DNA from 3 places in the Kitasatospora sp. NPDC005748 genome. Region 1 is predicted to be linked to each of the others. Evidence: riboswitches for the same ligand, from Rfam matches in the RefSeq annotation. Region 1 holds a riboswitch; each other region holds the start of a gene.
What was found. Region 1 has a riboswitch for cyclic di-AMP ahead of ABZ495_RS19385 (M23 family metallopeptidase). Riboswitches for the same ligand answer to the same signal wherever they lie in the genome.
Positions count from the first base shown of each region.

Region 2: it holds a riboswitch for cyclic di-AMP, as region 1 does, so the genes downstream of both, ABZ495_RS14340 (LysM peptidoglycan-binding domain-containing M23 family metallopeptidase) here and ABZ495_RS19385 (M23 family metallopeptidase) in region 1, are expected to answer to the same signal.
Region 3: it holds a riboswitch for cyclic di-AMP, as region 1 does, so the genes downstream of both, ABZ495_RS12410 (glycoside hydrolase family 16 protein) here and ABZ495_RS19385 (M23 family metallopeptidase) in region 1, are expected to answer to the same signal.

Region 1 is NZ_JBEXYD010000025.1:21,876-31,972, forward strand. Features, by position in the region: gene ABZ495_RS19365 (class I SAM-dependent methyltransferase) at 1-68, opposite strand, end outside; gene ABZ495_RS19370 (sensor domain-containing protein) at 167-880, opposite strand; gene ABZ495_RS19375 (GNAT family protein) at 982-1,554, opposite strand; gene ABZ495_RS19380 (hypothetical protein) at 1,597-2,586, shown strand; gene ABZ495_RS19385 (M23 family metallopeptidase) at 2,658-3,518, opposite strand; cyclic di-AMP (ydaO/yuaA leader) riboswitch at 3,531-3,689, opposite strand; gene ABZ495_RS19390 (YiaA/YiaB family inner membrane protein) at 3,934-4,224, shown strand; gene ABZ495_RS19395 (alpha/beta hydrolase) at 4,348-5,175, shown strand; gene ABZ495_RS19400 (WHG domain-containing protein) at 5,239-5,808, shown strand; gene ABZ495_RS19405 (SpoIIE family protein phosphatase) at 6,051-8,327, shown strand; gene ABZ495_RS19410 (sensor histidine kinase) at 8,489-9,769, shown strand; gene ABZ495_RS19415 (roadblock/LC7 domain-containing protein) at 9,753-10,097, shown strand, end outside.
Region 2 is NZ_JBEXYD010000015.1:30,908-41,004, reverse strand. Features, by position in the region: gene ABZ495_RS14350 (MFS transporter) at 1-658, opposite strand, end outside; gene ABZ495_RS14345 (DUF2470 domain-containing protein) at 886-1,605, shown strand; gene ABZ495_RS14340 (LysM peptidoglycan-binding domain-containing M23 family metallopeptidase) at 1,992-3,047, opposite strand; cyclic di-AMP (ydaO/yuaA leader) riboswitch at 3,052-3,212, opposite strand; gene ABZ495_RS14335 (MFS transporter) at 3,523-5,061, shown strand; gene purB (adenylosuccinate lyase) at 5,069-6,499, opposite strand; gene ABZ495_RS14325 (MarR family transcriptional regulator) at 6,655-7,110, opposite strand; gene ABZ495_RS14320 (DUF3037 domain-containing protein) at 7,233-7,646, opposite strand; gene ABZ495_RS14315 (HipA family kinase) at 7,643-8,398, opposite strand; gene ABZ495_RS14310 (NAD(P)/FAD-dependent oxidoreductase) at 8,570-9,928, shown strand; gene ABZ495_RS14305 (GDSL-type esterase/lipase family protein) at 9,995-10,097, opposite strand, start outside.
Region 3 is NZ_JBEXYD010000012.1:50,420-60,516, forward strand. Features, by position in the region: gene aceB (malate synthase A) at 1-1,485, opposite strand, end outside; gene ABZ495_RS12400 (IclR family transcriptional regulator) at 1,688-2,485, shown strand; gene ABZ495_RS12405 (hypothetical protein) at 2,710-3,210, shown strand; gene ABZ495_RS12410 (glycoside hydrolase family 16 protein) at 3,277-4,551, opposite strand; cyclic di-AMP (ydaO/yuaA leader) riboswitch at 4,556-4,679, opposite strand; gene ABZ495_RS12415 (hypothetical protein) at 5,095-5,424, shown strand; gene ABZ495_RS12420 (alpha/beta hydrolase-fold protein) at 5,516-6,658, opposite strand; gene ABZ495_RS12425 (TetR family transcriptional regulator) at 6,959-7,579, opposite strand; gene ABZ495_RS12430 (SDR family NAD(P)-dependent oxidoreductase) at 7,880-8,644, shown strand; gene ABZ495_RS12435 (FHA domain-containing protein) at 8,805-9,905, shown strand; gene ABZ495_RS12440 (hypothetical protein) at 9,947-10,097, shown strand, end outside.

The DNA.
Region 1 (10,097 bases):
GCGCAGTACTCGTCCAGCGGGCGGGAGGTGACCGGGACGTCGGCGGCGAGGTCGGTCGGGGCGGCCATGCGGTCATCGGACCACGGGCCGGCCCCGCCCGCACCCCGGAGCGTCCGGGGCCTGGCGGGGCCGGTGGGGCCGGGCGGTGGGGCGGCGGGTGGGCTTGTCAGCGGCCGAGCAGGGCCCGGGCGGCGAGCCGGTTGACGTTGGTCAGGCCGCGCACCAGCTGCGGGGTCAGGAAGACGAACACGAAGCCCAGCAGCGAGAGCCCGGCGATCTGCAGCGGCCCCTCGACGTAGTAGACGTGCTCGACGCCGTTGCCGTCGTAGTAGTCGAACACCCGGAAGCCCCGCCAGCCGACGTACTTCGGGTAGACCCAGTGGTAGAGCGGGTAGAGCGCCAGCGTCCAGCCGACCAGCAGGAACGTCAGCGACATCACGAAGCTGAAGAGCGCCCACGGGAGCATCACCACCTGGTAGAGCACGGCCTTCCAGCCCGCCGCGTCCACCAGCCGCGCGGTGATCGCGCCCCAGCTGCCCGGCCGACGCACCCGGACCGGCTTCGGGCCGGGCACGTCCAGCGCCAGCATGCCGCGGACCCGGGCCCGCTCCAGCCGGCCGAAGCCCCGGGCCCCGGCGGTCAGAGCGGCCAGCACCGGCATGCCGAGCACGGTGACGAGGGTGCCGACACCGAAGGCGAACAGCGTGGTGGCGAAGGCGAACCCGGCGAGGGCCACCGGCACCGCGGTGAGGGTGAAGCCGAGCTCCCGGTAGTAGTAGGACGAGAACGGCGCCCGCCAGGCGTACGGCGGCTCCTCGGTGCGCCGTACCGCGTCGTCGCGGTCGTACTCGCTGCGCTGCGTGCTGAGGCTGCTGCTCATGGCCCTCGGGTCCTTCTCGGTGGCGTGCCGGGCTGACGTCACAACCCTGTCAAAGGCCGGGCCGGGCGGACATCCGGCTCCCCCGTGAAGCGGGCCGGGGGTTAACCCCCCGCCCGGGGCCACTCGTGGGCGAGCAGCGAGTACTGGAAGGAGTCGCGCCACCCGCCGCGCAGGTGCACGTCGTGCCGGATCCGGCCCTCCAGACGGAAGCCGGCCCGGGTGAGCACCCGGACCGAGGCCGTGTTCTCCACGTCCACCCGGGCGACCAGCCGGTGCAGCCCGAGCGGGCCGAAGGCGAAGTCGCAGAGCAGCCCGGTGATCTCGCCCGCGTAGCCGTTGCCCCAGGTGTCGGGGCGCAGCGCGTAGCCGAGGTCGGCGCTGCGGTGGCCGCCGAGCGTGAGGGCGGCGTTGCCGATCGGGACGGCGCGGGACGGGGCGTCCGCGTCGGCGCGGCGGGTGACGGCCAGCCGGTAGACCGTCCGCTCGTCCTGCTGCGCCTCCTCCAGGTACTGCTCGATCTGGTCGGCGCAGTCCTCGCGGTCACGCGGCTCGAACGGGAGGTAGCGGGTGGCCTCCCGGTCGCCGAACACCGCGTACAGGGCGTCGACGTCGGCGGCGCTGTGGTGGAACTCGCGGATGGCCAGGCGGGGGCCGGTGAGTCGGACGGGGACCATGCCTGCCGACCCTACCCGGGCTTTCCGGTTACCTTACGTGACATGGAAGAAGAAGACCTGCGGCTCGCCCCGCGCACCAAAGCCGCCGAACTGCTCGCCTGGGCGCAGGCGCACGGCCACCCGCCGGTGGCCGAGGCGCCGGTGCGGGCGGTGCTGGCGCTGCTGGAGCTGGGTGAGGGCAGGATGCGTGACGGCTGGCCGGAGCTGACCTCGGACGCCGTGGAACAACTGCTGTACGAGCGGCTCTACCTGTACGTCCAGCCCGCGCCGGAGCAGGACCCGCTGGCGTACGGCGCCGCGGTGCGGCTGCTGATCGACCACCAGCGGGCGGCGAAGCGGCTGAACGCCAAGCGGCAGGAGCGGCTGCACGCGGAGGCCGAGTGGCAGGGCGAGGTGGCCGCCGGGCTGCTGCGCCGCGCCGACCTGGTGACCTGGCCCCGGCTGTACACGCTGCTGCTGCGCGCGGACGGGGTGGACCCGGCCGACGGGGCGGCGGTCCGGGCCTGGCTGGAGGCGTTCCGGGAGCTGGCGCCGGAGGACCGGGCGGCCGCCTACGAGCGGCTGGAGGCGACGGGTGCGCTGGACCCGGTGGACGACGGGGGCTGGGACGGCGCCCGGCCGCTCAGCGTCGGGATGGCCACCGACGGTGCCCGGCGGCTGCTGGAGCAGGGGCTGATGCGGCGCAGCTACCGCAACCTGGAGGAGCTCACCGCGCAGGGCCGGCCGATGCCCGACGAGCTGGCCGGGGACTTCGGGGCGTTCGAGGAGGCCGCCGTCGAGGCCGCGCTGGACCTCTTCGGCGAGTGGACGGTGCCGGGGCTGCCGCGGCTGCTGGTGGAGGAGTTCCCGGAGCTGGCCCCGGAGCCGGGCCAGGAGGAGATCGACGCGTACCTGGCGCAGCTGCCCGGGGCACCCGGCGAGGCGGAGGAGGCCGGGGAGTACGGGGACGAGTACGGCTACGCGCCCGGGGACGGGCACGTGCACGGGTCCGCCGACCGGCCGGACGGGGCCGGCGCGGCCGCCGGGGCCTGAGACGCGACGGTGCCCCGGCCGTCGTGACGACGACCGGGGCACCGCGGCGGGCTGTCAGAAGGTGACGCCGGTCAGGGGGTCACGCCGCGCTGCTCGAACCAGCTCTCCGGGTCGACCGGGGCACCGCCGCCGGGGCGGACCTCCAGGTGCAGGTGCGGGCCGGTGACGTTGCCGGTGGCCCCCACCTTGCCGAGCTGCTGGCCGGGGACGACCTTGCCGGAGCCCTTGATGATCGAGGAGAGGTGGCAGTACCAGATCTCGGTGCCGTCGGGCAGCGTCTCGACGATCCGGTAGCCGTACGACCCGGCCCAGCCGGCCGAGGTGATGGTGCCCTGGCCGACCGCGTAGACCGGGGTGCCGGTGTCGGCGGCGAAGTCCAGGCCGGTGTGCAGGTGGGCCCAGTAGGAGGCGCTCTGGCCGTAGTGGGCCGAGAGGTGGTAGTCGCGCACCGGCAGCTCGATGGCGGCGAGCTTGGCCTTTTCGGCCTCCTCCGCGGCCCGCTTGGCCTCCTGCTGCTGGGCCGCGCGCTTGACCTCGGCCTCCTTGGCGGCCTGCAGGCGGGCGCCCTCCTCGGCGGCGGTGCGCTGGCTGTCGGCCTGCTGCTGGATCCGGGCGGCGAGCGCGAGGCCCGGGTCCGCGGCGAGCGCGACCGGGGTCTCGTCCGGGACCTCGACGGCGGGGGCGGCGGCCGGGGTGGCGGAGGCGAAGCCGGTCGCACCGAGGGTGGCGGCCACGGCGGTGACGCCGAGCAGCGGGGCGGTGCCGCGGGTCTGACGGGGCATCCGGTGCCGGTTGCTGTCGGGGGCCTGCGGCCCGGTCTCGGCGCCGGACCCGCCGAACTCGCCCGGGTGGGCGGGCGGCCAGGGGTGGTCGAGCAGCTGGGTGCCGGCGGGGGAGCCGGGCAGGTGTGCCGGAGAGTGCGACGACGCCACGGAGGCGCGCTCCTTTCCTTCCTTCGCGCCTACCGGGTTAGCTGACGGGTTCGGAGCAGGAAGGTCTCCTACGGCTGGGCCTGGGCCCGGCCGATTCACCCCAAGGAACATGGTTCCCCGGCTCCCTGGCCTGCCCGGAGGCCGGCCGGCGGGATTAGGCGACGGCGCACGGTGCCGTCTGGGTACGGCGTTACGAACCGCGCTGCGTTATCAAACGTTAATCCTAGGAGCCTCTGATTCCAAGCCGTCCGTTCGGGACAACCGGATACTACCCGGGCGGTACGTGACCTGATGGGCGATTTGGGCGGATCGACGGCAACTGACACCACCGAACGTGAGGGGACGTCAACGAACGGTCCCCCACTTGAGTACTCCTACTCATGTGCGGCACTCCCGGCGCGGCCATCCTGGCGCCATGAACGCACCGATGCAGTCACGCACCACGGCCGCGTACCACCTCCAGGCCGTCCTCTCCTTCGCCCTCTCCGGCGGCGCCCTCGCCGTCGGCATCGCCTATCTGCCGGTCGGCGGCTGGACCCGCGCCTTCCTCGCGGTCGGCCTGCTCTACACCGTCACCTCCGCCTTCACCCTGGCCAAGGTGATCCGGGACCGGCAGGAGACCAACGAGATCGTCACCCGGGTGGACCAGGCGCGGCTGGAGAAGCTGCTCGCCGAGCACGACCCGTTCAAGGTGGAGGGGGTCTGAGCCGCGGTACCGGGGCCGCCCCCGGGGGTCCGACCGGTCGAGGGCTTGACGGCTAAGGCTATTAGCCTTAGCTTTATGGCTATCGGCGCAACGCCGGCAGCCCCGCGGACCGAGGAGGCCCCCATGCCCGGCACCTTCACCCCCAGCACCCAGTACCTCGACCTCCCCGGCGGCCGGCTGGCCTTCGACGACACCGAGCAGGGCGACGGCGCCCCCCTCGTCCTGCTCCCCGGGATGCTCGACAGCCGTGCCGCGTACCGGCACCTGCGCCCGCTGCTGGTGGCCGCGGGCCACCGGGTGATCACCCTGGACCTGCGCGGCTTCGGCGAGTCCTCGATCGCCTGGGACGACTACACGCCGGCCGCGATCGCCACCGACGTCCTCGCCCTGCTGGACCACCTCGGCATCGACCGCGCCACGCTGGTCGGCAACTCCTACGCCGGTGCGACGGTGGTCAAGGTGGCCGGGGACGCGCCGGAACGGGTCGCCGGGATCGTCCTGGTGGACGCCTTCGTCGAGAACCCGCCGCCGAACGCGCTGCAGCGCGCGATGTTCGGCGTGATGGGCGTCCTGCTGGTGCACTCGCCCGCGTCCTGGGGCCTCTACCACCGCAAGATGGCGTACCCCGGCCCCAAGCCGGCCGACTTCGACGCCTACGTGGACGGACTGGTCGCCGCGATGCGCACGCCGGGCCGCAAGCAGGCCACCCGGGGCTACGTGCGCGGGGACTCCGCGCCGAACGGCTGGACCGCCGCCGTGAGCTGCCCGGCGCTGGTCCTGATGGGCACCAAGGACCCCGACTTCCCCGACCCCCAGCTGGTCGCCGACCGGCAGGCCGCCGCGCTGAACGGCCGCAAGGTGATGATCGAGGGCTCCGGGCACTACCCGATGGCCGACCGGCCGCAGGCCACCGCCGACGCCCTGCTGCCCTTCCTCGCCGAGCTGGCCTGAGCCCGCCCTTCCGCGCCGCGCCGGCCCGAGCCCGCCCGCTACCTCGCCCACGGAGACCGCACCATGCCCCGAGTCGGACTGACCCCCGAGCAGGTCGTCGACCACGCCCTCGCCCTCATCGACGCACAGGGCCCCGAGGCCCTCACCCTGGCCGCCGTCGCCGGACGGGCCAAGGTGGCCACCCCCTCGCTGTACAAGCACGTCAGCGGCGGACTCGCCGAGCTGCGCCGGCTGATCGCCGTCCGGGTCACCGAGGAACTCGCCGACCGGCTCGCCGAGGCCGCCCTCGGCCGCGGCGGGGACGACGCCGTCGCCGCCGTCCTGCGGGCCTACCACGGCTACGCCACCGAGTACCCGCACCGGTACACCGCGCTGCCGCAGGCCCCGCAGCCGGACGACGACCTGGCCAGGGCGGGCGGCCGGCTGGTCGGGGTGATCCTCGCGGTGCTCCGCGGCTACGGGCTGGAGGGCTCCGAGGCCGTCCACGCCGCCCGGACCGTCCGCTCGGTCGCCCACGGCTTCGCCTCGCTGTCGATCGGCGGCGGGTTCCAGCTCGCCGAGAACCTCTCCGACACCCAGGACCGCCTGATCACCCTCCTCACCGGCGGCCTCCGGAACTGGCCCGGGGCCTGAGCCCCGCCCCCACCGCGCGCCCGGCTCCGTGAGTTCCCCCGGCCGGGCGCCGCACCCGGCGCACCCCGCGCGGCGGGTCGGCCGGACCACGGCGGACCACCCGGTCGGAGCGGCCGGGCAGGGCACCACCGGCGTCCGCACCCCGGCACCGGTGCGCCGTCCGGGTCACCCTTCACCGGCATCGGAAATGAGGTATGAAGAATTGGGTGCCCGACAAGGCGACGGAAAGGCCGGGAAATCCCATGGACCTGACCTCACCGTGGCTTCCCCCCTCCGAGGACGAGAGCCGGGCCCCGCGCAGCAGCCCCACCGCGCGCAGCGCGATGCGCTGTGTCCGGTTACTGCTCGGCTGCACCACCGCCGCCGAACTCCTCGGGACCGTGCTCGCCGAGGGCCCGGGCTGGATCACCGGTGAGGGCTCCGCGCTCTACCTGCTGGACAGCGCCGGAATGCTCCGGCTCACCGCCTCGCACGGCCTGCCCGACTGGGTCCACGAGCGCTACGGCGTCATCGATCCGGCGAGCGAGCTGCCCGCCGCGATGGCCCTGCGACTGCGCCGCCCGTACCTGCTCAGCCCGGAGCGCACCAGCGTCGACTATCCCAACCGCAATGCCGGTATGGGCACCGGAATGGTCGCGCTGATCGCCCTGCCGATGATCGTCGACGAACGGCCGGTCGGCGTGCTCGCCCTCGCCCTCGCCCACCGGGGCACCGTCCCCCGCCGCGATCTGGACGTGCTGGAGACGCTCGGCGACGCCTGCGCCCACCGGCTCGCCCATCTGCTCGACAGCGCGCGGGCGGAGACCCGCCCGGCCGGGACGGCCCACCCGGGGCCCGGCGGCGAGGCCGGTACGGACGGGCGGTCCGCCGCACTGGCCCACCCGATGCTCTCGCTCGCCGTCCGGTCCGCCGGGCACGGCGCCTTCGAGCGCGATCTGGTGACCGGCGAGACCTTCTGGGACGCCACCGCCTACCGTGTGGTCGACCGCCCCGTGCCGCCCGACGGCCCGCCCACCGCACCCGACCTGGACGGGCTGGTCCATCCCGAGGACCTCCCGGACGTCCAGGCCGCCCTCGCCGAGGCACTCGCCACCGGCGGCCCGTACCGGATCGAGTACCGGGTGCCGCGCCGCGACGGCGGTGTGATCCGGATCGAGGAGACCGGCGAGGTGATGCTGGACGTGCACCGCCGGCCGGTCCGGGTCGCCGGGCTGCTGGCCGACCGGGACCGCGGGGGCGCCCCCGCGGAGGAGGCGGCCGGCGGCGGAGCGGGCGGCGGCGCCCCGGCGGCCGGCGCCCGCTCGGCACTGCTGCTTGCGCTCACCCGCGCGCTGTCCCGCGCGGTCACCGTCCGGGACGTGACCACCGCGGTGACCGACGTCGCCCGGCCGGCGTTCGGCGCCGCCAGCATCGTGCTCGACCTGGTCGACGAGGGTCGGCTGCTGCCCGTCTCGCACACCGTGTACGGCGGCCCGCGCCGGACCGAGCTGACCCGGCTGGCCGACCTCTCCGAGGGCGTGATGCAGCACTCGCTGGCCCGCTCCGCCCCGCTGTTCAGCGAGCCCGCCACCACCCGGCCCGGCGGCGGGCCACTGACCCCGGCGTCCTGGGCGGTGCTGCCGCTGGTCGCCTCCGGGCGACAGGTCGGCTCCTGCCTGATCACCTTCTCCACCGAGCGGGTCTTCGGCCGCGAGGACCGCACCCTCTACTCCGCCTTCGCCGGCATCCTGGCGCAGTCCCTGGAGCGCGCCCGGCTCTACGACACCCACCACCACCGGGCCACCGAGCTGCAGCGCGCCATGCTGCCGCGCACCCTGCCCCGGCTGCCCGGGATCGCCAGCGCCGCACGCTACCTGCCCAGCACCGAGGGCATGCAGATCGGCGGCGACTGGTACGACCTGCTGCGGCTGCCGGACGGCCGGATCGGCCTGGTGATCGGCGACGTCCAGGGCCACAACGCCGAGGCCACCGCCGTGATGGGCCAGCTGCGCAGCGGTCTGCGCGCGTACGCCACCGACGGCCACGACCCGGCCGCCACCCTGGCCCGGACCAGCCGGCTGCTGTCCGAACTCGACACCGACCTCTTCGCCACCTGCCTCTACCTCACCCTCGACCCCGCAGACGGGACGGTCCGGGCGGCCCGGGCCGGTCACCCCTCGCCGGTCCGGATCGCGCCGGACGCCCCGGCCGTCGAGCTGGACCTGCCGGGCGGCCCACCGCTGGGCGTGGACCCGGGGCAGCCGTACCACCTGACGGTCGGGCACCTGGCGGTCGGCGAGACGCTGCTGGTCTACACGGACGGGCTGGTCGAGGACCGCGAGGAGGACTACGACGAGTCGGTGCAGCGGATGCTCGGCGGGCTGGAGCTGTGGGCCCGGCAGGCCGGTCCGGTCCGGCTCGGCCCGGCTGCCGCCCTGGAGCGCCTCGCCGACCTGCTGACCCTCAACGTGACCGAGCGCCGCTCCCGGCCGGACGACGTCGCTCTGCTGTTGCTGCACCGGAGTTCGCCGGTTCAGTGAGCCTCCGACGGGGCCGGGGGAGCGGCCCCGGGCGGGGCGCGGCCGGGCCGGAAGCAGGTCGGATTGACGTCGTATGGACGGGATATTGACGAGATCCGGTCACTTGGCGAGATCCGTTCACACCTTCGTAGGATCATCACCCTAGAATTCGCGGCGTGACGATGACTCAGTGGTGTGCAACGGCAACCGGCGTTCTCGCCGCCCTCGCCCTCGTGGCCGCCGCCCGCTACCGCGCCGTCTCCGTCACCCAGCGCCGCCGGGCCGACCGGCAGCAGCGCGAGAACGCCCGCCTCCAGGAGCAGCTCGCCGTCGAACTCGCCCGCCGGGGCAGCGAACTGGCCGCCGTCCAGCAGGAGCAGGAACTCAACGCCTCCACCCAGCGGGCCTTCCTCAGCGTGGCCCGCCGGATCCTCGTGATGGCCCACGACCAGCAGGCCCTGCTCGACGAGATGGAGCGCACCCACGACGACCCGGCGCTGCTGGAGGGCCTGCTCAAGGCCGACCACGCCGCCGCCCAACAGGCCCGCCTCGCCCAGACCCTGGCCGTCCTGTGCGGCGCCCGGGCCGGGCGGCACTGGCCCGAACCGGTCTCGCTGGAGGACGTGGTGCGCGGTGCCCAGTCGCGCATCCTGCCCTTCCAGCGGGTGGTGGTCCGCAGCCGGATCGAGACCGCCGTGGTCGGCGCCGCCGCCGAGGCGCTCATCCACGCCGTGGCCGAGCTGCTGGACAACGCCACCCGCTACTCACCGCCCAGCACCCAGGTGTTCGTCACGCTGATGCCCGTCCACAACGGCGCCGTCGTCGAGATCGACGACGGCGGCGTCGGGATGCCCGAGCCGGCCGTCACCAAGGCGGCCTCGGCGCTGGCCGGCGGCACCTCGCTGGAGGTGTCCCGCCTCGGCGAGGTACCGCAGCTGGGCCTGGCCGCGGTCGGCCGGCTCGCCGAGCAGTACGGGTTCCGGGTCACCCTCAGTTCGGCGCCCTCCCCGTACGGCGGGGTCCGGGTCGTGGTGCTGCTGCCGAACGCGCTGCTCACCGAGCCGCTCCCGCCGACCGTCCCGGGCCTCGGCCCCGACGACCCGGCGTTCCCGGCCGACCCCCACCGGAACCCGGCCTCCCCCTACCTGGGCGGACATTCGCGGACCACCGCACACCCCCTGGTGGAGACCCCGCCGGCCGGCCCCGCCGCTCCGCCGCCGCTGCCCCGCCGGAGCCACCGGCGCGACCGCTCCAACCGCCACGCCTCGCCGGCCGCTCCCCCGCCGGCGCCCGCCCCGCCCTACCGGTCGGCGCAGGATGCCCGGGCGTTCATGGCGATGTTCCAGGCCGGCACCGCCGACGGCCGGTCGGCCGCCCGGACGCAGGCCCAGCCCCACCGTTCCCTGCCCGCTTCCCCCCAGCTCCCCCAGCGCTTCGGAGAGTTCCATGACCACCACCCCTGACCTCGGCTGGCTGCTCGCCGACATCATCTCTGTCCCCGAGGTCCAGCACGCCGTCGTGGTGTCCAACGACGGCCTGGAGATCGGCCGCAGCGCGGGCATCCTGCGCGAGGACGCCGAGCGGCTCGCCGCCGCCTGCTCGGGCCTGCAGTCGCTGGCCCGCGGCGTCGCCCAGGGCTTCGGCGGCCACGGCAGCGCCACCCGCCAGATCGTCATCGAGTACGGCGGCGGCTACCTCTTCGTGGTCGCCGCCGGGGCCGGGGCCCACCTGGCCGTGGTGACCGGCGAGGCGGTCGACGCCGGCCTGGTCGCCTACCAGATGCAGGTCCTC
Region 2 (10,097 bases), on a different contig from region 1:
TGAACATCGCGAAGATGCCGCCCCAGCCGAGCACCGTCATGCTCAGCGCGAGCCAGATCTGCGGCTTGCGGAAGACGGCCAGCTCCGGGCCGAGCCGGGTGTCCTCGGCGCGCGGCTGGACGGGCACCAGGGCCGCGATGCCGGCGAAGCCGATCGCGCCGAGCGCCGCGACCACGTAGAAGGTGGAGCGCCAGCCGAAGTGCTGGCCGAGCAGGGTGCCCATCGGCACGCCGAGCACGTTGGCGGCGGTGAGCCCGGTGAACATCAGGGCAATGGCGCCGGCCCGCTTGTGCGGGGCGACGAGGTCGGCGGCGACCACCGAGCCGATGCCGAAGAAGGCGCCGTGCGCGAAGGCCGCGAGCACCCGGCCGACCAGCAGCAGACCGAAGGCGGGCGCGACGGCGGAGACCAGGTTGCCGGCGATGAACAGGCCCATCAGCATCAGCAGCATCCCCTTGCGGGGGATCCGGGTGCCGAGGACGGTGAGCAGCGGGCCGCCGATCACGACACCGAGTGCGTAGCCGGAGATGAGCAGGCCGGCGGTGGGGATGGACACCGAGAAGTCGCCGGCGACCTCGGGCAGCAGGCCCATGATCACGAACTCGGTGGTGCCGATGCCGAAGGCGCTGATCGCCAGCGCCAGGAGCGCGAGGGGCATGAGGGGACCGCTTTCCAGAGCGTACAGAAGCGTACAGAAGATTGCGTGTGCAACTACCAGCGTCGACAATACGACCGAGCGCCGGATACTTGCAAGCGCTCGCTATCTCCACCTGCAATCCCTTGGACCCGCGCACCCTCCAGCGCGACCCGCGAACCACCCGCGCACACCTTGCCCTCCCCTGGCGAAGTGATTAGGTTAGCCTCACCTAACTAACGGAGGTCGTCATGAGCCCCAGTCCCGTCGACGTCGAGGCGCCCGAACCCACCGCCGCCGAACGGGTCTGCAGCCTGCTCAGCGCCACCTCCTCCGTGGTGATCCGGGCCTGCGGCGAGTACCACGACCTGGACACCCCGGTCTCGGTACACGGCTCCCGGCTGCGCCTGGGCGCACCGCTCGACTCGCCGCTCACCCTCGCCGTGACCCGCGAGCAGGACGGTCTGGCCGTCGTCCTGGACCTCACCGACATCGCCCCGGTCGCCGTCCGCGACCGCGTCCGCGGCCGTCTCACCCTGGCCGGCCGGCTGCACCTCGCCCACCTCGCCGACGACGGCCTCAGCGTCCACCTGCGGCTGGACGTCGCACACGCCGTCCTCTCCACCCCGTACGGCACCACCGCCCTCACCGGCGCCGACCTCGCCCTGGCCGCGCCCGACCCGCTGGCGCGCTTCGAGGCGGCGATGCTCACCCACCTCGCCGACGACCACCCGGACGCCCTCGCCGTGCTCACCCGGCTGCTGGACCGCGAGTTGCTCGTCGGACACCCCGACGTCCGCCCGCTGGCCCTCGACCGGCACGGCCTGGTGCTCCGCCTGGACCACCCCTACGGCCACCGCGACGTCCGCCTGGTCTTCCCCGAGCCGGCCCGCGACGCGGACGAGTTCGGCCACCGCGTGCACCAGCTGCTGACCGCCGCCAACAGCGACCTGCCCGCCCACCGGTCCTGACCCCCGCCGGGGCAGCCCATTCCTTTCACCGCGACCGCCGACCGAGAATTGACGGCCCGTCCGACCGCGGACGGGCCGTCGGCACATCCCGGAAGGCCCCCCAGGAAGGCTTTCCGGAAAGGCTTTCGGAAGGCCTTCCGCACGACGGAACCGACCACTCGGAAGCGCCGGATGGAAACCCTGATCGTGGGGGGGCACCTGCCTGTCAGAAGGGCACGAAAAAGGCCGGCCCGGCTCGCGAAGGAAATTCGCGAGCCGGGCCGGCCAGGGCGTGTCCCGCGCCCATGATCCGCTGACGGTGCGGCGACCACCCGGTCGAGCGGTCACCCGACATGACCATCCCGGGAGGTCGTACGCCCCGCACCCAGCGGAAGTCCGACCTCAGGTCAGAGGGAGACGCCGTGCGCCCGCAGGTAGGCGATCGGGTCGATGTCCGAGCCGTACTCCGAGCCGGTGCGGATCTCGAAGTGCAGGTGCGGGCCGGTCACGTTGCCGGTGGCACCCGAGAGGCCGATCTGCTGGCCGGCGGTGACGGTCTGACCGATCTTCACACCGATCGAGGACAGGTGCGCGTACTCGGCGTAGTGGCCGTCGGCGAGCTTGATCTCGACCTCGTTGCCGTAGGCGCCGCCGTTGCCGGCCTTCACCACGGTGCCGGCGCCGACGGCGCGCAGCGGGGTGCCGGTGGAGGCGACGAAGTCGGCACCGGTGTGGTGACCGGAGGCCCACATCGAGCCGGCCACGCCGTAGGCGGTGCCGAGCTTCGGGTTGGCGAGGGGGGCGACGAAGCCCGAGGTGCTGGCCACGGCGGCCGGCGCGGCGGGAGCGGCCGGAGCGGCCGGCTTCGCGGCGGGGGCGGCCGGCTTGGCGGCGGGGGCGGCCGGCTTGGCAGCCGGGGCCTCGGCGGGCTTGGCGGCCTGGACCGGCTTCGGGGCGGCGTGCTGGGCAGCCGGCTTCTGCGCGTCCTGCGAGACCTGCGGCTTGGCGGCCGGGGCGGCGGGCTTGGCGGCCTCGGCGGCAGCCGGAGCGGCGGCGGCCTTGGCACCCAGCGCGAGCTGCTGACCCGGGAAGATGAGGTTCGGGTTGGCACCGACGACCGAGCGGTTGTGGTCGTAGAGGGCCTTCCAGCCACCCTCGACCTGCTTGGCGTCGGCGATCTTCGACAGGGTGTCCCCGCCGACGACCTTGTAGCTCTCCTCGGCCGGCGCGGCGGCCGGCTTGGCGGCCTCGGCGGCCGGCTTGGCGGCAGCGGCCGGCGCGGCGTCGACGCTGGTGGCGCCGGTCCAGGTGGAGGTCTGCGCGGGCTTGGCGGCCGGAGCGGTGTGGGCCTGGGCGCTGATGGTGGTCACCAGCGGGAGGGCGAAAGCGGCGCCGGTCACGGCGGTGGCGATGCCGATGCGGGCGGCGCGGGGCAGGGTGATACGACGAGCCTGTGCGGGCATGGCGAACTGTCCTCTCCGACGCCTGCGAGGTGAGCTGTCGGGTTCGGGCTGGAGTTGCCCGGCCGCATAGCGCGGCTTCACCCCAAGCCGGACCGTGAATTCCGGTCCGGCGACTTACCTTTGGGTCCCCCGCTCCTGCCGTACAGAGTTCGGTTCGTACCACCGGGCAGCGGCAGGACTAGGCGTTCCACCCGGTGGCCACCCGGTCCAATGCCGGGCGGTCGCTGAACTAAAACTCATCCGCCCGGGCGAAGCAATGTCGATCTCTTGAATCGACAACCACTACCGGGAAGGCCGTGACACTCCGAATGATCGGCTGCACAGTATGTGCACAATCGATTCACCGCGTGCCACTGATCCACGACGCTCCGCCGATTTCGGTGTCCGTACGCATGCGATCACCTACGGAAAGCCATCCGCCGACACACCCCCGGTGACCCTTGTCACGTCGCGTCCCGGAGCGCAGGATCAGGCGGTGGCCACCTCCGAGGCCGGCACCCTGCGCCTGGGCACCGCGCAGGGCCGCTGGGTACTACTGGCGACGGTGCTCGGCTCCAGCATGGCGATGCTCGACGGCACCGTCGTCAACGTCGCACTGCCCCGGATCGGCACCGATCTCGGCGCTCCGCTCGCCGCCCTGCAATGGACGCTCAACGCCTATCTGCTCACCCTGGCCGGCCTGATCCTGCTCGGCGGCGCGCTCGGTGACCGCTACGGCCGGCGCCGCGTCTTCCTGATCGGCGTGCTCTGGTTCGCCGCCGCCTCGGCGGCCTGCGCCGCGGCCCCCACCATCGAGGTGCTGGTCGCCGCCCGCGCGGTGCAGGGCGTCGGCGGGGCGCTGCTCACCCCCGGCTCGCTGGCGATGCTCCAGGCGGTGTTCCACCCTGACGACCGCTCGGCGGCGGTCGGCCTCTGGTCCGGCCTCGGCGGGGTGTCCGCCGCGATCGGCCCGTTCCTCGGCGGCTGGCTGGTGGACGGCCCCGGCTGGCGGTGGATCTTCCTGTTGAACGTCCCGCTCGCCGCCCTGGTGGTCGCGGTGGCCTCCCGGCACGTCCCGGAGAGCCGGGACGAGAGCGCGACCGGCCGGTTCGACGTCCTCGGCGCGGCGCTGGCCGCGCTCGCGCTGGGCTCGGTCACCTACGCGCTGACCGCGGCGGGCGACGGGCTCTCGGCCGTGGTGTGGGTGTCCGGCGCGGCCGGCCTGCTGCTGGGCACGGCCTTCGTGGTGGTCGAACGCCGCGTCCCGGAGCCGATGCTGCCGCTCGGCCTCTTCTCCTCCCGCCTGTTCACCGCGGTGAACCTGGTCACCCTCTGCGTCTACGCGGCGTTCAGCGGCGTCTTCTTCCTCCTGGTCGTCCAGCTGCAGATCGTCTCCGGCTTCTCCCCACTGGTCTCCGGGCTCGCCCTGCTGCCGATCACCGTGCTGATGCTCACGCTGTCCGCCCGGGCCGGCCGGCTCGGCAAGCGGATCGGCCCGCGCCTCCCGCTCACCGTGGGGCCGCTGCTCTGCGCGACGGGGGTCCTGCTGATGCTGCGGATCGGCTCCGACGCCTCGTACTGGACGGACGTGCTGCCGGCCGCCACCGTGATGGGCTGCGGGATGGTCCTGCTGGTCGCGCCGCTGACCGCGACGGTGCTCGCGGCGGTGGAGGTCCGGCATGCCGGGATCGCCAGCGGCGTCAACAACGCCGCCGCCCGCGCGGCCGGGCTGCTCGCGGTGGCCGCCCTGCCGGCGCTGGCCGGGCTCAGCGGCGAGGCCTACCGGGTGCCGGCCGCGGTGGACTCCGCCTTCCGGACCGCGATGCTGATCTGCGCCGGGCTGCTGGTCACCGGCGCGGTGACGGCGTTCACCACCGTCCGGGGCAATGTGCTGGCCCCCGAGGACCACCCGGTCGCCGAGCCGGACTGCACCTACGCCTGCGGCACCGCCCCTCCGCTGGATCCGGGCCATGCCGCCGCCGGACACGGCGAAGGCCCCGCCACCGGATCGGCGGCGGGGCCCACGAAGGCCTGAGGCAACGTCAGAGGATGTCACCCGGGCCGTACTTGGCGGCCTCGGGGTAGGCGGCCGCGACGGCCTCGACCTGGCGGACCACCTCGGCGACCTGGGCACCGGCCGCGCCGGTGAAGGAGAGCCGGTCGGCCAGCAGCGCGTCCAGCCCGGCCCGGTCCAGCGGGATCCGCGCGTCCGCCGCCAGCCGGTCCAGCAGCTCGTTCTCCCGCGCGCCGGCCCGCATCGCCAGCGCCGAGGCGACGGCGTGCTCCTTGATGACCTCGTGTCCGGTCTCCCGGCCGACGCCCGCCCGCACCGCGCCCATCAGCACCTTGGTGGTGGCCAGGAACGGCAGGTAGCGGTCCAGCTCGGCCTCGATCACGGCGGGGAAGGCGCCGAACTCGTCGAGGACGGTCAGGAAGGTCTCCAGCAGGCCGTCGAAGGCGAAGAAGGCGTCCGGCAGCGCGACCCGGCGGACCACCGAGCAGGAGACGTCGCCCTCGTTCCACTGGTCGCCGCCCAGCTCGGCGGTCATCGAGGCGTACCCGCGCAGGATGACGGCCAGGCCGTTGACGCGCTCGCAGGAGCGGGTGTTCATCTTGTGCGGCATCGCGGAGGAGCCGACCTGGCCCTCCTTGAACCCCTCGGTGACCAGCTCGTGGCCGGCCATCAGGCGGATCGTCTTGGCCAGGCTGGACGGCCCGGCCGAGAGCTGGACGAGGGCGGTGAGCACCTCGAAGTCCAGCGAGCGCGGGTAGACCTGGCCGACGCTGGTCAGCACGTGGTCGAAGCCGAGGTGACCGGCCACCCGGCGCTCCAGCTCGGCGAGCTTGTCGGTGTCGCCGCCGAGCAGGTCCAGCATGTCCTGGGCGGTGCCGACCGGGCCCTTGATCCCGCGCAGCGGGTAGCGGGCGATCAGCTCCTCCAGCCGGCGGAAGGCGACCAGCACCTCGTCGGCGACGGTCGCGAAGCGCTTGCCCAGGGTGGTGGCCTGCGCGGCGACGTTGTGCGACCGGCCGGCCATGACCAGCTCGGAGTGCTGGGCGGCGAGCCGGCCCAGGCGGACCAGCACGGCGACCGTGCGGTCGCGGACGTGCTCCAGCGACTGGCGGATCTGCAGCTGCTCGACGTTCTCGGTCAGGTCCCGGGAGGTCATGCCCTTGTGGATCTGCTCGTGGCCGGCGAGGTCGCTGAACTCCTCGATCCGCGCCTTCACGTCGTGCCGGGTGACCCGCTCGCGGGCGGCGATCGAACCGAGGTCGACCTGGTCGATCACCCGCTCGTAGTCGGCGACGGCGCCCGCGGGCACCTCCACGCCGAGGTCCTGCTGGGCCTTCAGGACGGCGAGCCACAGGTGGCGCTCAAGGACCACCTTGTGCTCGGGGGACCACAGCTGGGCCAGGGTCGCCGAGGCGTACCGGGAGGCCAGGACATTGGGGATCTGGGGCTTCGCGCTCACGCTTCGCAAGCCTAACAGCCGAGGTCAGCGCGAGCGGCGGCGGACCGGGCGCTGCCGCCTCCCGCGCCCGCCCCGGCCGATCGCCGTACCGCTGCGCTGCCGTGCCGTTGTGCCGCTGTGCCGCTGTGCCGCTGTGCCGCCGAACCGCCGAACCGCTACATCGTGCCGGGCGAGCGCCCGGCGAGGACCGGCAGCACCTGCGCGCAGATCGAGTGCAGCGAGATCCGCTGCTCGTCCGTCATCGCCTCGAAGGCGTGGTGGGTACGGCTCATCTCGCCGCGGATCAGCCCGAGGATCTCGCGGCCCTGCTCGGTGATCACCACGATCTTGACCCGCCGGTCACCGGCCGCCGCCTCGCGGTTGGCCAGGCCGAGCGACTCCAGCCGGTCGACGATCCCCGTCACGTTGGAGGCGTCGCAGCCCAGCCGGCCGGCCAGCGCGCGCATCGGCACCGGCTCCTGCACCGCACCGAGCGCCTTCGCCTGGGAGGAGGAGAGACCGTGCCGGGCCGCGGCTCCCGCGAAATCCTGGAAGTAGGCGGCGCCGACGGCGGCCAACGCCTCCATCAACTCGGCGTTGGTCGGTACGGTCGTCGTCGCTGTCGAACCCATGGGGCCAGCGTACGACCGAGTGCTTCACCAACTCAAGCTTTGACCGGGGCAAAAGTCCGCAGGTCAACCGCTCGGCCCCGGAAGGGCCCCCGGACGGCCCCCGGGCACCCGACCGGTCGCCCTCAGAGCACCAGCTGGTCGAAGAGCCGCCGCAGCTCGGCCTCCGGGTCACCGGTCAGCCCGGTGTGCACCGGTCCCGGCTGGACGACGGCGCTGCGCGGCGCCGTCAACCAGCGAAACCGCTGCCCCGGACTGTCGCCCGCCGCCGGACCGGCCGCGGGCCCGCCCGCGCAGACCGCCTCGATCCCGTGCAACGCCCGCCGCACCCCGGCGACGTCCGCCACCGGGTCGAGCGCCAGCAGCCGGGCCTGGTCCAGATGGGTACGGGCGCCCAGGTGCGCGCTCTGCCGGCAGTACAGCAGCACCCCGACGTTGACGCACTCGCCGCGCTCGACCCGGGGCACCGCCCGGATCACCGCGTACTCGTAGTCGTGCAGCTCGACGGCCGGCGGGGCCGGCGTCACGGACTCGCTCATGCGGAGACCTCCGGCAGCCAGTCACGCGGACCGGCCAGTCGCCCGGTCAGCTGGGAGCGGTACGCGGCGCGCACCGCCTCGGGCGAGTCGAAGCCCGGCTCGTCCGCCAGCCAGACGTCCGGGATCTGCGCCACCGCCGCCTCCACCGCCGCCTCGGCGAGCGGCGCGAGCGCCTTGTCCGCGGCCACCAGATCGGGCTCCGCGCGCAACAGCGCGTGGTCGGAGGCGTCGTACGGGCGGCGGATCCAGCCGGCCGCGCCCGCCCAGTGGTGATGGAAGATCAGGCTGGCGCCGTGGTCGATCAGCCGCAGCCCGCCGGTGGCCACCAGCAGGTTGGGGTTGCGCCACGAGCGGTCGACGTTGCCGATCAAGGCGTCGAACCAGAGCACCTGCCCGGCCAGCCCGGCGTCCACCTCGAAGCAGAGCGGGTCGAAGTTGAGCGCCCCACTGACGAAGGCCATCCCGAGGTTGCGGCCGCCACTGGCCCGCATCTGGTCCTGGATCTGCGGGTCCGGCTCGCTGCGGGCCAGCACCGGGTCGAGGTCCACGGTGACCAACTCCGGTACCGGCAGCCCGAGCCGGCGGCCCAGCTCACCGGCCAGCACCTCCGCCACCAGCGCTTTGCGGCCCTGCGCGGCGCCGACCCATTTCAGGGCGTACAGCCGCCGGTCGTCGGCCTCGACCAGGCCCGGCATCGAGCCGCCTTCTCGCAGTGGCGTCACATAACGGACCGCCGTCACCTCGGGGAGCACGCCGGACAGCCTATCGGGCATATGCGCGGACTGGGCGCCGCGTGCCGTCCCCGCCCGGCGCGGGCCTGCGCCATCCGCGCCGTCCGGTGGCAGCGCCCGCTCCGCCGTGCGAGTGTGGCTCAGAGTAGTGGGGACCTTGCACGGTACGAACTGCACTGTAAGGGATGAACGATGGAACGAGCTCGGATCCTGATCGTGGGCGGTGGCTTCGCCGGACTGGAGTGCGCTCGCCGGCTCGAACGCAAGCTCACGCCCTCGGAGGCGGAGATCTCGCTGGTCACGCCGTTCAGCTATCAGCTCTATCTGCCGCTGCTCCCGCACGTGGCGGCCGGGGTGCTGACCCCGCAGTCGGTCGCGGTCTCGCTCCGCCGGACGCTGCGCCGCACCCACATCGTCCCCGGCGGCGCGATCGGCGTCGACCCGCGTTCCAAGGTCTGCGTGGTCCGCAAGATCACCGACGAGGTGGTCGCGCAGAAGTACGACTACCTGGTGCTCGCGCCCGGCAGCGTGACCCGCACCTTCGACATCCCGGGCCTGACCGACTACGCGCGCGGCATGAAGACGCTCGCCGAGGCGACCTACGTCCGCGACCACGTCATCGCCCAACTCGACCTCGCCTCCGCCACCCTGGACCAGCGGGAGCGCGAGTCCCGGCTCCAGTTCGTGGTGGTCGGCGGCGGCTACGCGGGCACCGAGACCGCCGCCTGCCTCCAGCGGCTGACCACCGCGGCCGCCCGGCGCTACCCGCGGCTGGACGCCCGGCAGATCAAGTGGCACCTGATCGACATCGCCCCGAAGCTGATGCCGGAGCTCGGCGACGCCCTCGGCGTCGCCGCCCTGGAGGTGCTGCGCGAGCGCGGCATCGAGGTCTCGCTGGGCGTCTCGGTGGCCGAAGTCGGCGCCGAGTCGGTCAAGTTCACCGACGGCCGGGTGCTCCCCTGCCGGACGCTGATCTGGACGGCCGGCGTCGCGGCCAGCCCGCTGATCGGCACCCTGGACGCCGAGACGGTCCGCGGCCGGATCGCGGTCACCGCGGAGATGAGGGTGCCGCAGTTCGAGGGCGTCTTCGCACTCGGCGACGCCGCCGCCGTCCCGGACCTCGCGAAGGGCGACGGCGCGGTCTGCCCGCCCACCGCCCAGCACTCCGCCCGCCAGGGCCGGGCGGTGGCCAACAACGTGATCGCCGCGCTGCGCAACCAGCCGCTGGAGCCCTACTACCACAAGGACCTGGGCCTGGTGGTGGACCTCGGCGGCAAGGACGCGGTCTCCAAGCCGGTCGGCGTCGAACTGCGCGGCGTCCCCGCCCAGGTGGTCGCCCGCGGCTACCACCTGATGGCGATGCGCACCAACGCGGCGAAGTTCCGGGTCGGCGCCAACTGGCTGCTCAACGCCACCGCCGGCGACGACTTCGTCCGGACCGGCTTCCTGGCCCGCCAGCCCGCCCGGCTGCGGGACTTCGAGTACACCGACGCCTATCTGACGAAGGATCAGGTGCGCGCGCACGCCGAGGCGCTGCTCGCCAAGGGCTGACCCGCCGCGGCCGGTCCCCGTTCCCGCCCACTCGGGCCCGGGGACGGGGACCGGCCGCGCCGCGCGCTACCGCGCGGTGAGGTACATCCCGCTCGCGTCCTTGCCGGCCGTGTTGCGGCAGCCGTAGTTGCCGGTCGGCCGCGCGTACAGCAGGGTCAGGCACTGCCCG
Region 3 (10,097 bases), on a different contig from region 1:
CAGGTCGGCGGTGGCCTTCTCGCCCGTGTCGGAGAGCACCACGCCGTTGTGGATCCACTGCCAGATCTGCGAGCGGGAGATCTCGGCGGTGGCGGCGTCCTCCATCATGTTGAAGATGGCGACGGCACCGAGGCCGCGCAGCCACGCCTCGATGTAGCGGACCCCGACCTGGACGGCGTTGTGCAGGCCGGCGTGGGTGCAGTGGCCGCCGGCGCCGGCGATGTCGAGCAGCTGGGCGGGCGTGACGGGCTCGGCCGGGCCCGGGTCGTCCTTCTGGTTCGGGCGCTCGCCGAGGACGGCGTCGAAGCAGGCACGGGCGACCGGGACGAGGTCCGGGTGGGCGACCCAGGAGCCGTCGAAGCCGTTGCCGGCCTCGCGGTCCTTGTCGGCCCTGACCTTCTCCAGGGCGGCCGCGTTGACCTCGGGGTCGCGGCGGCTGGGGATGAAGGCGGCCATCCCGCCGATCGCGTGCGCGCCGCGCCGGTGGCAGGTCCGCACCAGCAGCCGGGTGTAGGCGGCCATGAACGGGGAGGCCATGGTGACGGAGTTGCGGTCCGGCAGGATGTAGTGCTCGCCGGCGTCGCGGAAGTTCTTGACGATCGAGAACAGGTAGTCCCAGCGGCCGGCGTTGAGCCCGGCGGCGTGGTCCCGCAGCTCGTAGAGGATCTCCTCCATCTCGAACGCCGCGGTGATGGTCTCGATCAGCACGGTGGCCCGGACGGTGCCGTGCGGGATGCCGAGCGCCGCCTGGGCGTGGGTGAAGACGTCGTTCCAGAGCCGGGCCTCCAGGTGGCTCTCCGTCTTCGGGAGGTAGAAGTAGGGGCCGGAGTTCGGGTCCTCCGCGCCGCGCGCGAGCAGCCGCGCCGCGTTGTGGAAGAAGTAGAGGCCGAAGTCGAGGAAGGCCCCGGCGACCGGCCGGCCGTCGACCAGCAGGTGGTTCTCGTCCAGGTGCCAGCCGCGCGGGCGGACCACCACGGTGGCCAGCTCGGCGGCCGGCCTGAGGGTGTAGGCCTTGCCGGCCGAGGAGGTGAAGTCGATCCGGCCCTCGAAGGCGTCGATCAGGTTGATCTGGCCGCCGACCACGTTCTCCCAGGTCGGCGAGGTGGCGTCCTCGAAGTCCGCCAGCCAGACCCGGGCGCCGGAGTTGAGGGCGTTGATGACCATCTTGCGGTCGGTGGGGCCGGTGATCTCGACCCGGCGGTCCTGGAGGGCGCGGGGGGCCTCGGCCACCGTCCAGTCGCCCGCCCGCACGGCGGCCGTCTCGGGGAGGAAGTCCAGGGTGCCGGCCTCGGCGATCTCGGCACGGCGGGTCCTGCGGCGTACCAGGAGCTCCTGCCGGCGGTCCTCGAACGCGCGGTGGAGGCCGACGACGAAGGCGACCGCCTCCGGAGTGAGCACCTCCTCGGCCCGGTGGACTCGCGGACCGGCGACAGTGACGACCGGAGCGGCGGGGGAGGCGCCGGCGGGTCCCTGATCTGTAGCCATGAGCAGGACACTCCTAAGACGGTTGAGCATGGCGAAGGCAGTTCCGGTGGGAACGTCCTTGATCTGAACCGAGGGGAAACCCCACCTGTCGGAGGGTTCGATTCTGTAAGGTGGAGACTAGTTTCCGCGATACAGAATTTCAACGGTTTGTTGAGGTGATCGCTGGGACTCTACTCCTCCCCCGACAGCGAAGGGAACGCCGGTGGTTGCGACCCCCGACACAGCATCGACGACGGGTCCGGACCGCGCGAGCGGCGGCGTGCAGTCCGTCGAGCGCGCCTTCCTGCTGCTGGAGGCGCTGGCCGACTCCGGCGGCGTGGCGACGCTCAGTGAGCTCTCCACCTCCTCCGGGCTGCCGATGCCCACCATCCACCGCCTGGTTCGTACCCTCGTGCAGCAGGGCTATGTCCGCCAGGACACCGCGCGCCGCTACACCCTGGGCCCCCGGCTGATCCGGCTCGGTGAGACGGCCGGGCGACTGCTCGGCAGCTGGGCCCGCCCCTACCTGGCCGAACTGATGGAGGCCACCGGCGAGACGGCGAACCTGGCCGTGCTGGAGGGCGGCGAGGTGGTGTACGTCGGACAGGTGCAGTCGCGGCGCTCGATGCGGATGTTCACCGAGGTCGGCCGCCGGGTGCAGCCGCACTGCACGGGCGTCGGCAAGGCGCTGCTGGCCCAGCTGCCCGAGGAGGAGGCGCGGGCCGTGCTCGGCCCGAACCCGCTGCCGGCGCACACCTCCTACACCGTGACCGACCCGCAGGAGCTGCTGGTCCAGTTGGCGCAGGCGCGTGAGCGCGGCTACGTGGTGGACGACCAGGAGCAGGAGATCGGGGTGCGCTGCATTGCGCTCGCGGTGCCCGGCGCGCCGACCCCGACGGCGCTCTCCGTCTCCGGCCCGGAGGCCCGGATCCGGGCACTGGAGGAGCAGGCCGGCGCGGCCTCGCTCGTCCCCGTGATGCACCAGATCGCGGCCCGGCTGGGGCAGGTCCTCGCCCCCTGACGCGGCGTCATCACCACCGCCCCGCAAGGGACACCGGCGCGGCTCGCCCGGAGTTCGCCCGTTCGGGCGGCCCGAGGGCGGGTCGGACCTGCCTGGGAGGACCGATCGCTCACGCTGAGTCCGTGCGCGCCCCGCGACGGTGCGGGGCGCCGGAAGACAAGGGCAGGGTGAGCGCGATGTCGCGTAGTACGTCCGTACGGGGAATTCTGGGCAGGTCACTGACGGTGGGATGCGCCCTGGTGGCGATGGTCGGCGGGACCGCCCTGGCGTGTCCGACCGACGACCCCGCACCGAGCGCCGAACCGGCGGTCGCGGCGGCGAAGCCGTCCGACTCCGACCTGGAGGTGATCCGGCTGGACCCGGACCCCGTCGCGCCCGGCGGTACCACGACGCTGCACGCCTTCATCGCCAACGACGGGCCGGACCGGACCGCCTCCGCGTTCACCGTGGTGATCACCCTGCCGGAGGGCGTGACGGCCGAGGCCCCGTTCTTCCCGGACAACTGCTACGAGTTCCAGAACGGCCACCGGGTGCGCTGCACCTTCCCGGCCGGGCTGAAGCGATACCGGACCGCGACCGCACTGATCCCGCTCCGGGTGGCCTCCACCGTCCCCCTCGGCGATCTGGACGGCGGCTACGTGGCGGTGCGCAGCGACGACGACCGGAACGAGGCGAACAACCGCCAGCCGTTCACGGTCCACGTCGTGGAGAGCACCCGCGGCTGAGCGGGGCCACCGGAGCCGCGTGGGGGTCGCCCGGATCCCGTCCAGGCGGCCCCCGCGCGTGGCTTCCTAACGGTAGACCCGGACGTAGTCCGCGGCGAAGGTGATCGGAGTCGTGCCCGTCGGCGCGGCGTGGTACTGCCCGGCGCTCAGGGACAGGTTGAGGATCAGGTACGCGGACCAGTTGGCGCCGACGCCCTTGCCGTCCGAGAACACCTTCGTACCGTTGACGTACCAGTCGACCGAGGTGGCGCCGTAGTGGGTGCCGATGGTGACCCAGCCGTCCTTCGCGATCGCCTTGGCGTCGGTGTAGTACAGGTGGCCCGGGTTGACGTGGTTGGTCAGCTCCAGCAGGTTCGGGTTGTCGGGGTGGTACTCGAAGGAGTCGATCTCCCCGTTGCCGTTCTTCCAGGTCCACAGGGCCGGCCAGGCCCCCGTGCCGGCCGGGAGCTTGACCCGGGTCTCGGCGTAGTCGCCGGTCTTCACCTGGAAGCCCTCGCTGGAGTACTCGGTGGTGAGCAGCCCGGTGTCCCAGGACTTCTTGCCGTTCTCCAGCGTGTTGGCGCCCGGCTTGGCGGTGAACGTGGCGACGCCGTCGGCCACCGAGACGTTGTTCTTGTTCAGCCAGTCCAGCTTGTTGTCGTCCGGGTTGTGGTTGCCGTAGTGGTAGGCGCTGCTCTTGTCACCCGTCCAGCGCGAGCCGTAGGCGATCGGGCCGTTGAACTCGTCCGACCAGGTCAGCGACTTCCCGGCGACCGGGGCGCCGGTCGCCGGCGCGGTGGGGGCCGGGGCGGTGGGCGACGGCGTGGCGGTCGCGGTGGGCGACGGCGTCGGGGTGGGCTTGGGGGTGGCGGTCGGGTTCGGGGCGGGGGCGACGGTCGCGTCGGAGACCGCGAGCTGGCGCGAGGGCAGGTTGTGCCAGGCACCGCCGAGGTCCTGCCAGAAGCCGAACTGGGTGTACGTCCCGGCGGGCAGGGTGCGGGCACCGGTGGTGATCGACAGGCCGCTGGGGCAGATCTGCGCGTTGGAGACGTTGCCGGGGAAGTCGAGGTTGCGCCCGGCCGCGTCGCGGACGCCGACGCCGACGGTCTTGGCCGTGAAGCAGGACGAGGAGTGGACGGTCAGCGCGGCCGTGGTGGCCTTGCCCGCGACCATGGTGGCCGGGGCGAGCCTGTCCTGGGTGACGGTCGGCGCGGTGGCCGCCTGGGCGCCGGTGAGCGCCGGGACGCCGAGCAGGCCGGCGCCGCTGATGGCGAGCGCTCCGGTGGCGGCGAAGGCGGCCTTGCGGCCTCGGTGGGAGGGGCGGGCGTGGCGCGGGGTCGCGCGCCGGGCAGGCTTCTGCATGGCGGAGTCCTCTGTAGACGCCTGCGAGGTGAGCTGTCGGGTTCGGGCTGAGGTTGCCCGGCCGCCTGTGGGAGCGGCTTCACCCCTAGCCTCGGTCCGCACGCGCGAGCGCGTGGGCCGGGCACTGACCTGGGTCCCCCGCTCCCGTCCGCTGCGGTGCTCGACTGCCGACCGGCGGGTGGACAGGACTCGGCGTCCCGACGGCGGGGTCCGCGAAGGCGGACTCGTGCAGGCTAGGCAGGCCGCTCGAATGTCGACAAGCCGACGGGGGGTGTTGTCGCGCAGCTCACAGTGCGAGCCGTCCGGAGTGGATCAAGTCACCGGGGAAGTTGATCAGTTGGAGACGGGGCGGGCGCGGGGCGGCCGACGGGGCCGGCGGCGGGTCGGCGAGCGGGTGGCGGAGGTCCGGCCGGGCGGGCGCGGCGCCGGGGCGGTGTCCGCTCCGGGGCCGGGTGCCCGCATGTCCGCCGCGAAGGTCGGCCGGTCGGATAGGTTGGGAGTCCAGCCCTACCGCACAGACGAGAGACGAGGACCCGCTCCGCCATGACCGCGCCCCTGCCCGCCTTCGCCGGCCGTACCTACCTCTTCCAGGTCGACAACGGCGCGGCCTTCCGCAACGCCTACTCGCCCGACGGCAAGCGGCTGCGCTGGGAGGGCCTCGGCGAGTCGGCGGGCCAGTGGGAGGACGTCGCGCTGCACGTCGCCGAGATCGGGCCGGAGCTGTACTTCGTCAGCTGGACCGAGCAGAGCGGCATCACCGTCAGCCACGTGATGGACCTCGGCAGGCTGACGGTGCGCGCGTTCTGGACGTACGAGGGCGAGGGCGGCCGGGTCGGCGAGCTGCACACCGGGACGCTGGAGCCGGTGGCCTGAGACCGGTCCGGGGCGCCGGTGTCCTGGCGTCCTGGTGACCGGGCGCGCTGGTATCCGGGCGTTCTGGCCGGGCGGGCGGGCCCGGCGGTGGTCAGACCGTGTGGCTCGGCACCTTGAGGTGCTGGGAGAGCCACTCCAGCGAGGACGGCAGTAGCCTGCTCCAGGTCTCGAAGTTGTGGCCGCCGGTCTTCATCATGCTGTAGGAGACCTTCATGGGCGCGTGCGCGGCGGCCACGAAGGCCTCGGTGTCCCGGCGGTAGTCGCCGTCGCCCTCCCTGGTCCCGGCCAGCAGGACGGACACCTCGGGCTGCGGCAGGTTCTTCAGCCGCCACATCAGGTCCGCCTCGTTGCGACGCTGCTGGCTGCCCCGGAAGAGGTCCCCGGTGGTCGGGTCGTCGGCGGCCTGGTAGTAGCCGGAGAGCGAGACGGCGGTCGGGAAGACCTCCGGGTGCCGCATGGCGAGCTTGAGGGCGCAGTAGCCGCCGGTCGAGTTGCCCATGAAGCCCCAGGCCTGCGGATCCGAGGAGACCCGGTAGGTCGCCTGGATCGCGGCCGGGACGTCCTTGGTGAAGTACGTCTCCGACTGCGCGCCGCCCGGGATGTCCTCGCACTCGGTGTCCTGCGGGAGGGCGGGCGACGGGCGCATCAGCACCATCACGGTCGGCTGCATCCGACCCTCCTGGAGCAGCTTGAGCGCCGCGCCCGGGTAGTTCAGCCGGGTCACCAGGTTCTTGGCGATCCCGGGGAACCCGGTGCTCACGATCACCGCCGGGAACTGCCTCTGCGCGTACTCCGGCTGGAAGTACTGCGGCGGCAGGTAGACGTACCCGTCGGTGGAGAGCCGGGTGCCGGCGCCGTCGATCCGGACCTCGCGGATCTCGCCGGACTGCTTGGGGTCGCGACCGAGCGCCCCGCCGCCCTGGACCGACGCGTGCCCGATGGTCTCCACCTGGAGGCGCCCGGAGGCGTCCGCCTTGTTCTGGATGACGACCGGGCCGTTGTCGCCGGTGCCGAGCAGATCGTCCCAGCTGCTGTAGAAGGCGAAGTAGTTGTTGGCCACCAGGCCCAGCGCGGCGAGCACGGTGAGCTGGGTGGCGAGCAGCGCGCCGATCCGGCCGAGCACCGCCTGCCAGGTCGTCTTCGACAGTCTCGGCCACAGCCAGACCGTGCCGGCCATCATCACGACGGCGATCAATACGGTCAGCGCCAGCACCTTGTGGCTCGTCAGACCCATGTCCTACTTGCTCCCACGCCTCGAACTCCCCCGTCCCCGTTGTCAGGACAACTGTCAGGACAACCGGAACGGCCGCCCCGGTTCCCCCGTCCACCACGGAAGCCACCACCGAGGCGCGATCAACAACCCTAGCGGCCCGCCGGGCCCCCGTGGACCCGCCGACCAGCGGGTATGGCGGCCGGGGCGCTGCCGGGACCGCGGAAGAGCGGGCTGGCACGAGCGGAGTGACGGGCAGTGTGACGAGCGGGGTGGCGGGCGGTGTGGCGGGCGATGCGACGGGCGGCCCGGGCTGACCTCGCGTCAGCTGACGCTGCTCCAGAGGCGCAGGCCGGCCGTCAGTTCGCGCATGCACCGGGCGCCCAGCTCCTGGGGCGAGCCCGGCCCGGCGGCGGGGGCGTCGGAGAAGGCCCACTCCTCCAGGGCCACCCGGATGGCGGTGGTCGCGGCGGCGGCCGCGAGCCGGATCTCCAGCTCGTCGGTACCCCGGGGGCAGCGGGCGGTGAGCACCGCGCGCAGCCGCTCCTCCGAGTCGGCGTGCACGCGCTGCCAGACCGAGTCGAGCCGGGGATCGCGAAGCAGGTCGCGGGTCCAGTGCATGGCCTCCACGCCCGGGGTGTCGGTGGGCGTCAGCGACTCGACCGCCGAACGCTCCAGCGCCTCGCGGACCGGCAGATCGGCCGAGCTCTCCGCGAAGAGCAGCACCCACCGCCGGCCGCCGGCCGCCAGCAGCGGGGCGACGGCGTCCTCCTTCACGGAGAAGTAGCGGTAGAAGGTGCGCACCGAGATGCCGGAGGCGAGCGCGATCTCCTCGGCGGTGGTCGCCTCGGCCCCGCGCTCGGCGAACAGCGCGGCGGCGGTACGGGCGATCTCCAGCCGGGTGGTGTCACGGCGGCGTTGGTTCAGGGTGGGGCGTCCGATCACAGCACTCAGCGTACGCGGACCGACGCACGCGGTGGCGCGATATGCCGGGGTGGCGCGTTGTGCCGGGATGGCGTGTTGTGCCGGGGTGGCGTGTTGTGCCGGGGTGGCGCGACACGCCCGGGTGGCGCGGCGTGCCTCGGCGGCGTTCCGCGCCGGGCGGGCGTCAGCGGTATGACGTCCAACCGAATCTGTATGGCACATCGTGCCACTTTGGCCCGACGCGACTTATTGGCACGATGTGCCACTTCGTCGTACCGTGTCAATCGAGGTCGCGAGACCACGAACGAACGGAGAACCACCATGGAGCGCTTCAGCGGGCGGAACGTCCTGATCACCGGCGGCGGCTCGGGGATCGGCCAGGCCACCGTGCACCGGATCCTCGCCGAGGGCGGGCGGGTCGTCGCGGTCGACGTCAATGAGGACGGCCTGAAGGCCACCCTGGACCGGGCGACCGGTGACGGGACCGCCGACCGGCTGACGACCTCGGTCGTGGACATCTCGGACGAGGACGCCGTCCGCGCGGGCGTGGCCGAGGCGGTGGCCGGACTCGGCGGGCTCGACGTCCTGGTCAACGCGGCCGGGATCCTGCGCTCCTCGCACACCCACGAGACCAGCCTGGAGTTCTGGAACACGCTGATCGCGGTCAACCTGACCGGCACCTTTCTGATGACCCGCGAGGCGCTGCCGGCCCTGCTCGCCGACGGGCGGGGCGTGGTGGTGAACTTCAGCTCCACCTCCGCGACCTTCGCGCACCCCTACATGGCCGCGTACGCCGCGACCAAGGGCGGCATCCAGTCGTTCACCCACGCGATCGCCTCGGAGTACGCCAAGCGGGGACTGCGCGCGGTCTGCGTCGCCCCGGGCAGCATCGACAGCGGCATGACCAACAACCCGGGCCTGCCCGCCGACGCCGACTTCAGCCTGCTCGCCAAGCTCTCCCCCGCGCTCGGCCAGGGCTTCGCCGGGCCGGAGACGGTGGCCGGCGTGATCGCCATGCTGGCCTCGGACGATGGCGCCTTCGTCACCGGCACCGAGATCCGGATCGACGGCGGCACCCACATGTGACCCCGACCGGGCGGCTGGCCGACCCGGTGGGCCCCGGGGGCTGTCCCGGGGCGCCGAGGTGGCCTTTACTGGAGGTGAGGGCACCCGAGCCGGCGGACGGACGCCGCACCGTGTCGCCGCCGCCGGTGGTTCAGCAGCCCGCCCGGCAGGAGGCCGTGCCATGAGCTCACCGTCGCGGGAACAAGCCTTACCCCGTCTGGTCGTCGACACCCCCGGCCGGCTCCGGGGCGAGGTCTTCGAACTGACCGACCGGCCGCTGCTCGTCGGCCGGGACGCCACCTGCCAGATCCGGGTGGGCGAGCCCGGCGTCAGCCGGCGCCACGCCGTGGTGCAGCGGTCGGCCGGTCACACCACCGTCGAGGACCTGGCCTCCACCAACGGCACCCGGCTCAACGGCCACCCGGTGCACGGACAGGAGGAGCTGCACGCCGGGGACGTCCTGGACTTCGGCCCCTTCGAGGTGCACTACGAGGACCCCTGGGAGGCCGCCACCGCCATCCTTCCCGGCCCCGGCACGGGGGACCCGGCGCAGAGCCCGGCGGAGCGGCCCGCCGATGTCACCCGGACCGCCGCGCTGCCGCTCCAGCCGGAGCCGTCGGAGCGCCACGAGTACCAGGAACGCCAGGAGTACCGGCAACCGCAGGAGCAGCCGCGCGGGCTGCGGGGTCCGCTCGTGCCGCCGTCGGCGCCGCAGCAGCAGCAGTACCCACCACAGCAGTACCCTCCGCCGCCGCAGTACCCGTCGGCGCGGCCGCCACCGCCAGGCCACCGCCCGCCACCGCCCGGGCCGCCCGACCGCCCGGCGGCACCGCCGTACGGGGCGGAGCGCAGGTTCGAGGTGGGGCAGCAGCAGGCGGGCAACCTCAGCAACGTCGCGGGCGACCAGTACAACTACGTCACGCAGGCCCGGCGGGAGAGCTTCTTCCGCGAGATCGCGGCCACCCGGACCAGGGCGCGGCACCTGGTGGTGGCGGGCTTCCTGCTCTTCGTGGTCGGCGGCGCGGTCTACGGCTGGGCGATCATCCGCTTCATCGCCGAGACCAACGACGCGGCCAACACCGACAGCCCCGACCTGACCGTGCCCAATGTCCTCGGCCCGGAGATCGGCGGTATGCCGGTGGGCGCCATCGGCTTCGGGGTGGCCGCGATCGGCAGTGTTCTGATCCTCGTCGGAATCGTCCTGCACATCGTGGTCACCTCCCGTCGCCGGCGCTTCGAGTCGGCGGAAGCGCAGCGGCTCCAGGCGCCACCGCCCCGCTGAGACTCCCCAGCGTCCAAGGACCGACTCCCCGGAGGGACGCCATGGTCTTCAACATCGGCAACCAGCAGGGCGGCGTGATCAACAACGTCGCCGGTGACCAGACGGTCCGGGGCGGCCAGACGGGCCACTTCACGGCGGCCGGGCAGGACGTCCGCGCGCTGGTCGGCGAACTCCGCTCCGCCGCCGAGCGGG